Regions from separate parts of the Exiguobacterium sp. U13-1 genome, predicted to be linked through region 2. Evidence: a T-box and tRNA genes for the amino acid it is inferred to sense, from the RefSeq annotation. Region 2 holds a T-box; the other holds one or more tRNA genes.

Region 1 (4,418 bases), 1.0 Mb from region 2:
TTCGGGAGAAGGGACGCTCTACATGAGTAGAGCCGCAGTGAATAGGCCCAAACGACTGTTTAGCAAAAACACAGGTCTCTGCTAAATCGCAAGATGACGTATAGGGGCTGACGCCTGCCCGGTGCTGGAAGGTTAAGGGGATGGGTTAGCGCAAGCGAAGCTTTGAACCGAAGCCCCAGTAAACGGCGGCCGTAACTATAACGGTCCTAAGGTAGCGAAATTCCTTGTCGGGTAAGTTCCGACCCGCACGAAAGGCGTAACGATTTGGGCACTGTCTCAACGAGAGACCCGGTGAAATCATAGTACCTGTGAAGATGCAGGTTACCCGCGACAGGACGGAAAGACCCCATGGAGCTTTACTACAGCCTGATATTGAGGCTTTGTGCATGATGTACAGGATAGGCGGGAGACGTCGAGCCCGGAGCGCCAGCTTCGGAGGAGTCACCCTTGGGATACCGCCCTTCATGCATAGAGTCTCTAACTCGCAGCCGTGATCCGGCTGGAGGACCGTGTCAGGCGGGTAGTTTGACTGGGGCGGTCGCCTCCTAAACAGTAACGGAGGCGCCCAAAGGTTCCCTCAGAATGGTTGGAAATCATTCGTAGAGCGCAAAGGCAGAAGGGAGCTTGACTGCGAGACCTACAAGTCGAGCAGGGACGAAAGTCGGGCTTAGTGATCCGGTGGTTCCGCATGGAAGGGCCATCGCTCAACGGATAAAAGCTACCCTGGGGATAACAGGCTGATCTCCCCCAAGAGTCCACATCGACGGGGAGGTTTGGCACCTCGATGTCGGCTCATCGCATCCTGGGGCTGGAGTAGGTCCCAAGGGTTGGGCTGTTCGCCCATTAAAGCGGTACGCGAGCTGGGTTCAGAACGTCGTGAGACAGTTCGGTCCCTATCCGTCGTGGGCGCAGGAAATTTGAGGAGAGCTGTCCTTAGTACGAGAGGACCGGGATGGACGCACCGCTGGTGTACCAGTTGTTCCGCCAGGAGCATCGCTGGGTAGCTACGTGCGGACGGGATAAATGCTGAAAGCATCTAAGCATGAAGCCCCCTCCAAGATGAGATTTCCCTTTGAGTAATCAAGAAAGACCCCTCAGAGACGATGAGGTAGATAGGTCACGGGTGGAAGCATGGCGACATGTGGAGCTGAGTGATACTAATCGGTCGAGGCCTTGTTCTAGCAGATGCATTGTTGATGACTTCAGTTTTGAGGGCGCGAGCCTTTCAAAAAAACGAAAAAAAGTCTTGACGTTATGTGAACATAATGTTAAGATAATAAATGTCTGGTGGCGATAGCCAAGTGGTCACACCCGTTCCCATGCCGAACACGGAAGTTAAGCACTTGAACGCCGAAAGTAGTTGGGGGCTTCCCCCTGTGAGGATAGGACGCTGCCAGGCGATACATATGGAGGATTAGCTCAGCTGGGAGAGCACCTGCCTTACAAGCAGGGGGTCGGCGGTTCGATCCCGTCATCCTCCACCATTTTTTATTACACTTGCCGGTGTAGCTCAGCTGGTAGAGCAACTGACTTGTAATCAGTAGGTCGCGGGTTCGACTCCTGTTGCCGGCACCATCTTTATCTTCAATGATCACCAGAATTCAATTATGAATGAAGGTTCTACCTTTTATATCCCTGCCGGGGTGGCGGAACTGGTAGACGCACAGGACTTAAAATCCTGCGGGGGTTTCCCCGTGCCGGTTCGATTCCGGCCCTCGGTACCATTTTCATTTTGATGTTTGCTGTTTGATCCTTATATTCCGCACCCTTAGCTCAGCTGGATAGAGTACTTGACTACGAATCAAGGGGTCGGGAGTTCGAATCTCTCAGGGTGCATTTTCGGGAAGTAGCTCAGCTTGGTAGAGCACTTGGTTTGGGACCAAGGGGTCGCAGGTTCGAATCCTGTCTTCCCGACCATCTTCAATTTCATCCCTTTAATGGGGCCTTAGCTCAGCTGGGAGAGCGCCTGCCTTGCACGCAGGAGGTCAGCGGTTCGATCCCGCTAGGCTCCACCATTTTTATGACGAACTTTGAAAACTGAACGATGAGGCAAAAATCGTATTCTACGGAATACAAACATGAATGAAGCGCAAGCTTCGTCAATCGTGACTTCGGTCACAAAAACGAGCAAGTCAAACACTTCATGGAGAGTTTGATCCTGGCTCAGGACGAACGCTGGCGGCGTGCCTAATACATGCAAGTCGAGCGCAGGAAACTGACGGAACTCTTCGGAGGGAAGGCAGCGGAATGAGCGGCGGACGGGTGAGTAACACGTAAGGAACCTGCCTCAAGGATTGGGATAACTCCGAGAAATCGGAGCTAATACCGGATAGTTCAACGGACCGCATGGTCCGCTGATGAAAGGCGCTCCGGCGTCACCTTGAGATGGCCTTGCGGTGCATTAGCTAGTTGGTGGGGTAACGGCCCACCAAGGCGACGATGCATAGCCGACCTGAGAGGGTGATCGGCCACACTGGGACTGAGACACGGCCCAGACTCCTACGGGAGGCAGCAGTAGGGAATCTTCCACAATGGACGAAAGTCTGATGGAGCAACGCCGCGTGAGTGATGAAGGTTTTCGGATCGTAAAACTCTGTTGTAAGGGAAGAACACGTACGAGAGGTAATGCTCGTACCTTGACGGTACCTTACGAGAAAGCCACGGCTAACTACGTGCCAGCAGCCGCGGTAATACGTAGGTGGCAAGCGTTGTCCGGAATTATTGGGCGTAAAGCGCGCGCAGGCGGCCTTTTAAGTCTGATGTGAAAGCCCCCGGCTCAACCGGGGAGGGCCATTGGAAACTGGAAGGCTTGAGTACAGAAGAGAAGAGTGGAATTCCACGTGTAGCGGTGAAATGCGTAGAGATGTGGAGGAACACCAGTGGCGAAGGCGACTCTTTGGTCTGTAACTGACGCTGAGGCGCGAAAGCGTGGGGAGCAAACAGGATTAGATACCCTGGTAGTCCACGCCGTAAACGATGAGTGCTAGGTGTTGGGGGGTTTCCGCCCCTCAGTGCTGAAGCTAACGCATTAAGCACTCCGCCTGGGGAGTACGGCCGCAAGGCTGAAACTCAAAGGAATTGACGGGGACCCGCACAAGCGGTGGAGCATGTGGTTTAATTCGAAGCAACGCGAAGAACCTTACCAACTCTTGACATCCCATTGACCGCTTGAGAGATCAAGTTTTCCCTTCGGGGACAATGGTGACAGGTGGTGCATGGTTGTCGTCAGCTCGTGTCGTGAGATGTTGGGTTAAGTCCCGCAACGAGCGCAACCCCTATCCTTAGTTGCCAGCATTGAGTTGGGCACTCTAGGGAGACTGCCGGTGACAAACCGGAGGAAGGTGGGGATGACGTCAAATCATCATGCCCCTTATGAGTTGGGCTACACACGTGCTACAATGGACGGTACAAAGGGCAGCGAGACCGCGAGGTGGAGCCAATCCCATAAAGCCGTTCCCAGTTCGGATTGCAGGCTGCAACTCGCCTGCATGAAGTCGGAATCGCTAGTAATCGCAGGTCAGCATACTGCGGTGAATACGTTCCCGGGTCTTGTACACACCGCCCGTCACACCACGAGAGTTTGCAACACCCGAAGCCGGTGAGGTAACCGTAAGGAGCCAGCCGTCGAAGGTGGGGTAGATGATTGGGGTGAAGTCGTAACAAGGTAGCCGTATCGGAAGGTGCGGCTGGATCACCTCCTTTCTAAGGAAAACGTCCCTTACGGGACATGCCCATCGTTCAGTTTTGAGAGCTCGTCTCTCACGTCTCGATAGAGACACTCGCACCTTGAAAACTGAAGACATCAACAAGACATCAAACTTTTAATTAACCATGTCATTTAAGACGTGTGTTCTTAGAATACCAACGCTAGATCAAGGTATGAAGGGCGTACGGTGGATGCCTTGGCACTAGGAGCCGATGAAGGACGCGACGAACAGCGATATGCTTCGGGGAGCAGTAAGTATGCTTTGATCCGAAGATTTCCGAATGGGGGAACCCACCATCTGTAATGGGATGGGACATGTTACGTGAATACATAGCGTAGCGTGAGGCAGACCCGGGGAACTGAAACATCTAAGTACCCGGAGGAAGAGAAAGCAAATGCGATTCCCTGAGTAGCGGCGAGCGAAACGGGAACAGCCCAAACCGAAGAGCATGCTCTTCGGGGTTGTAGGACACTCTATACGGAGTCAAAAAGGAAGACAGTAGGTGAAGGACCTGGAAAGGTCGGCCGAAGAAGGTGACAGCCCTGTAGCTGAAACTGTTTTCTCTCCAGAGTGGATCCTGAGTACGGCGGGACACGTGAAACCCCGTCGGAATCCGGGAGGACCATCTCCCAAGGCTAAATACTCCCTAGTGACCGATAGTGAACCAGTACCGTGAGGGAAAGGTGAAAAGCACCCCGGAAGGGGAGTGAA
Region 2 (4,418 bases):
GAGGGGTCGAAATGAGCTTAATTAACCAGAACTCAAAATCAAAAGAAGCATTCGAGCGGGCACTCCCGCTCATGCCGGGTGGTGTCAACAGTCCGGTCCGTGCTTATAAATCGGTCGGGATGACACCGATTTTCGCAGATCATGCGAAAGGATCAAAGCTCTATGATATCGACGGAAAAGAGTATATCGATTACGTCTTGTCATGGGGACCAATGATTCTCGGTCATGCCGATCCAATCGTCACGTCAGCGATCCAAGAACAAGCAACACGTGGCTGGAGCTACGGGACACCAACGGAAATCGAATCAGCGATGGCGGAAGTCGTCATCAGTCGGGTACCGTCAGTCGAAGTCGTTCGGATGGTCAACTCAGGGACAGAAGCGACGATGGCTGCCCTTCGTCTCGCACGCGGCTATACAGGTCGGACGAAAATCCTCAAGTTCGAAGGCTGTTACCATGGTCACGGTGACTCGCTCTTGATCAAAGCGGGTTCAGGTGTCGCGACACTCGGACTACCAGATTCACCAGGAGTTCCTGCGCAAATCGCGAGCATGACGCTGACGGTTCCGTACAACGATTTGGACGCTGTCCGGATCGCGTTTGAAAAACACGGCGACGATATCGCTGGTGTCATCGTCGAACCGGCTGCTGGGAACATGGGCTTCGTACCACCAGAGCCAGGATTCCTCGAAGGCTTACGGGAGATCACGGCGGAAAACGGTGCCTTATTGATCTTTGACGAAGTCATGACCGGTTTCCGAGTTGGATTCCACTGTGCACAAGGGCACTTCGGTGTTACACCAGACATCACGTGTCTCGGTAAAGTCATCGGCGGCGGAATGCCAGTCGGTGCTTACGGCGGACGTCGGGACATCATGGAACAGATCGCACCACAAGGTCCAATCTATCAAGCAGGTACGTTATCCGGGAACCCACTCGCGATGGCAGCGGGTCTAGCAACATTGACACAATTGAAACCAGAACACTATGCAGAGTTCGACCGGAAAGCGAGCCGTTTGTCAGAAGGCTACCTGAACGCTGCATCGAAATACAACATTCCGCTGACGACGAACCGTGCAGGCGCGATGTTCGGTGTCTTCTTCACGGATGAACGTGTTACGAACTTCGAAAAAGCGAAAACGTCGAACCTTGAGATGTTCCGTTCGTATTATCAAAAGATGGCGGCGCGTGGTGTCTTCTTACCACCGTCACAATTCGAAGGTCTCTTCCTGTCGATCGCCCATACGGACGAAGACATCGAGCAGACGATCGAAGCCGTCGAATTGACATTCCAAGAACTCCAAGTTGAATTTGGTCGTTAAGCAGTTCTTGACGATTACTTGAACTCTCGGCTAAAATGAGTAAAGAAGAAAATGGCAACAGCGATGACGGGAAGAGTAGTCCTGTATTCGTACCGGTGTAGAGAACACATCCTTGGCTGAAAGATGTGACGGGCGAACAGGAGGAAGGTCACCCCACGAGCTGATATCGTGAGTCTTACGAGCGATATCCGTCCTCCACACGTTACGTGGCTCGAGGGCATCCGATTTTGGATGAACTAAGGTGGTACCGCGGAAAAAAGCAACGGCTTTCTTTCGTCCTTAGCATAGGACGAGAGAAGCCGTTTTTATTATGGACAAAAAGGGAGCGATCAGGATGCAGGAATTATCAATGCCAACGAAGTATGATCCACAGGCAACGGAAGAAAAATGGTACGACTTTTGGGTGAAAGGTGACTATTTCAAAGCCGATCAGGATCCAGAAAAAGAGCCGTACACGATCGTCATTCCACCACCGAACGTCACAGGTAAATTGCACCTTGGTCACGCGTGGGACACGACGTTACAAGACATGCTAACACGGATGAAGCGGATGCAAGGGTTTGACGTCCTTTACTTACCGGGAATGGACCATGCCGGTATCGCAACACAAGCAAAAGTCGAACAAAAACTGCGGGCAGAAGGACAATCACGTCTTGAAATGGGGCGCGAGAAATTCCTCGAGCAATCATGGGCATGGAAAGAAGAGTACGCATCAACGATTCGTGCACAATGGGCAAAACTCGGTCTTGGACTCGATTACTCACGTGAGCGTTTCACGCTTGACGAAGGATTGTCGGAAGCGGTTCAAGAAGTCTTCGTGAAACTTTACGAAAAAGGCTTGATCTACCGCGGCGAATACATCGTTAACTGGGATCCAGCGACGAAAACAGCGATCTCGGATATCGAAGTCATCTACAAGGATATCGAAGGTGCGTTCTATCACTTCAGCTATCCACTAACGGACGGTTCAGGTCACGTTGAACTAGCGACGACACGTCCGGAGACGATGCTCGGTGATACAGCGATTGCCGTGAACCCGAAGGATGAGCGTTATGCTCACCTCGTCGGAAAAACGATCACGTTACCAATCGTTGGTCGCGAGATTCCGATCGTTGCCGATGACTATGTCGATATGGAGTTCGGTACAGGTGTCGTTAAGATTACACCAGCCCACGACCCGAACGACTTTGAAGTCGGTAACCGTCACGAGTTACCACGTGTCCTCGTCATGAACGAAGATGGAACGATGAACGAGAACGCCGGTAAATACGAAGGCATGGATCGTTTCGAATGCCGGAAACAAATCGTTGAAGATTTAAAAGCAGCAGGTGTTCTGATCAAAATCGAGCCACATTTACACTCTGTCGGTCATTCGGAACGTTCAGATGCGATCGTTGAGCCGTATCTTTCACTCCAATGGTTCGTCAAGATGGAACCACTTGCGCAAAAAGCACTCGAGGAGCAACAAGGACCAGACAAGGTCAATTTCGTTCCACAACGCTTTGAAAACACGTACGTGCGCTGGATGGAAAACATCCGTGACTGGTGTGTCAGCCGTCAACTCTGGTGGGGACACCGGATTCCAGCTTGGTACCATAAAGAAACAGGAGAAGTTTATGTTGGTAAGGAAGCACCAGCCGATATCGAGAACTGGGAGCAAGACAACGATGTTCTCGATACATGGTTCTCGTCAGCGCTTTGGCCGTTCTCAACAATGGGCTGGCCGAACACGGACGCAGCGGATTATCAAAAATACTTCCCTACGTCGACACTCGTTACGGGTTATGACATCATCGCTTTCTGGGTATCACGGATGATCTTCCAATCGTACGAATTCACAGGACAACGTCCATTCCAAGACGTCTTGATCCACGGATTGATTCGTGATTCGGAAGGACGCAAGATGTCGAAATCCCTCGGGAACGGAATCGACCCGATGGATGTCATTGAGAAGTATGGTGCCGATTCACTTCGTTGGTTCCTAACGACAGGATCGACGCCAGGGAACGACCTCCGCTTCTACTGGGAAAAAATCGAAGCAACATGGAACTTCTCGAACAAACTGTGGAACGCAAGCCGTTTTGCCTTGATGAACATGGATGGTCTAACGTTTGATCAGATCGATTTGACAGGCGAGAAGTCACTCGCAGATAAGTGGATTCTGACACGCTTACAGACGACGATCGACGATGTGACACGTCTGTCGGATAAATATGAGTTTGGTGAAGCAGGACGCATTCTCTATCACTTCATCTGGGAAGACTTCTGTAACTGGTACATCGAGATGGCGAAATTACCGCTCAACGGGGAAGATGAAGCAGCGAAGCAGACGACGCGTTCGGTTCTTGCCTATACGCTCGACCGGATCATGCGTCTGATGCATCCATTCATGCCGTTCATCACGGAAGAGATCTGGCAACACTTACCGCATGAAGGCGAGACGATCACACGTGCTGCATGGCCAACACGCGAGGCATCACTCGACTTCCCGGAAGCTGTTCCAGCATTCGAAGCAGTTCAGAACGTCATCCGTTCGGTTCGTAACATCCGCGCGGAAGTGAACGCACCGATGTCGAAACAGATCCAACTGTTTATCTCGACGAATGACGCACGTGTTCAAGACGACTTGTCGTCAAACAGCTCGTACTTGCAAAAGTTCACGAACGCGTCTGAACTCCGGATCGAAGAACAGATGCCGGCGCCAGAAAAAGCGATGAGTGCGATCGTAACGGGAGCAGAATTGTTCATCCCACTCGCGGACTTGATCAACATCGAGGAAGAAATCGCGCGCTTGAATAAAGAACTCGTCAAGTATACGAAAGAAGTCGAACGGGTCGAGAAAAAACTCAACAACCCTGGCTTCGTCGGCAAAGCACCAGCACATGTCATTGATGAAGAAAAAGCGAAGGCACTTGATTATACGGAAAAACGTCAAGCTGTCGAAGCACGCATCAACGAACTCTCACACTAATTACAGCAGTGGCTCAAGTCTCCTTGAGCCACTTTTTTTAAAGGAGCGAACAGCATGAGGACGCGAGAAGATGTATTGGATTGGTTATCGAGCTTACTAGCATTCGGCGTCAAACCAGGTCTTGA

What was found. A T-box is a leader RNA that pairs with one kind of tRNA and senses whether it is charged. The one in region 2 lies ahead of ESP131_RS14005 (valine--tRNA ligase), so its partner is inferred to be a tRNA-Val.
Region 1: it encodes a tRNA-Val, which carries the amino acid that the T-box ahead of ESP131_RS14005 (valine--tRNA ligase) is inferred to sense. The anticodon was not compared.

What each region holds. Positions count from the first base shown of each region.
Region 1 covers NZ_CP015731.1:512,743-517,160, forward strand. The annotation lists rRNA gene ESP131_RS02660 (23S ribosomal RNA) at 1-1,181, shown strand, start outside; rRNA gene rrf (5S ribosomal RNA) at 1,284-1,399, shown strand; tRNA gene ESP131_RS02670 (tRNA-Val) at 1,409-1,484, shown strand; tRNA gene ESP131_RS02675 (tRNA-Thr) at 1,500-1,575, shown strand; tRNA gene ESP131_RS02680 (tRNA-Leu) at 1,638-1,724, shown strand; tRNA gene ESP131_RS02685 (tRNA-Arg) at 1,763-1,836, shown strand; tRNA gene ESP131_RS02690 (tRNA-Pro) at 1,841-1,917, shown strand; tRNA gene ESP131_RS02695 (tRNA-Ala) at 1,940-2,015, shown strand; rRNA gene ESP131_RS02700 (16S ribosomal RNA) at 2,141-3,702, shown strand; rRNA gene ESP131_RS02705 (23S ribosomal RNA) at 3,871-4,418, shown strand, end outside.
Region 2 covers NZ_CP015731.1:2,683,902-2,688,319, reverse strand. The annotation lists gene hemB (porphobilinogen synthase) at 1-15, shown strand, start outside; gene hemL (glutamate-1-semialdehyde 2,1-aminomutase) at 12-1,322, shown strand; T-box leader at 1,377-1,606, shown strand; gene ESP131_RS14005 (valine--tRNA ligase) at 1,657-4,293, shown strand; gene ESP131_RS14000 (bifunctional folylpolyglutamate synthase/dihydrofolate synthase) at 4,348-4,418, shown strand, end outside.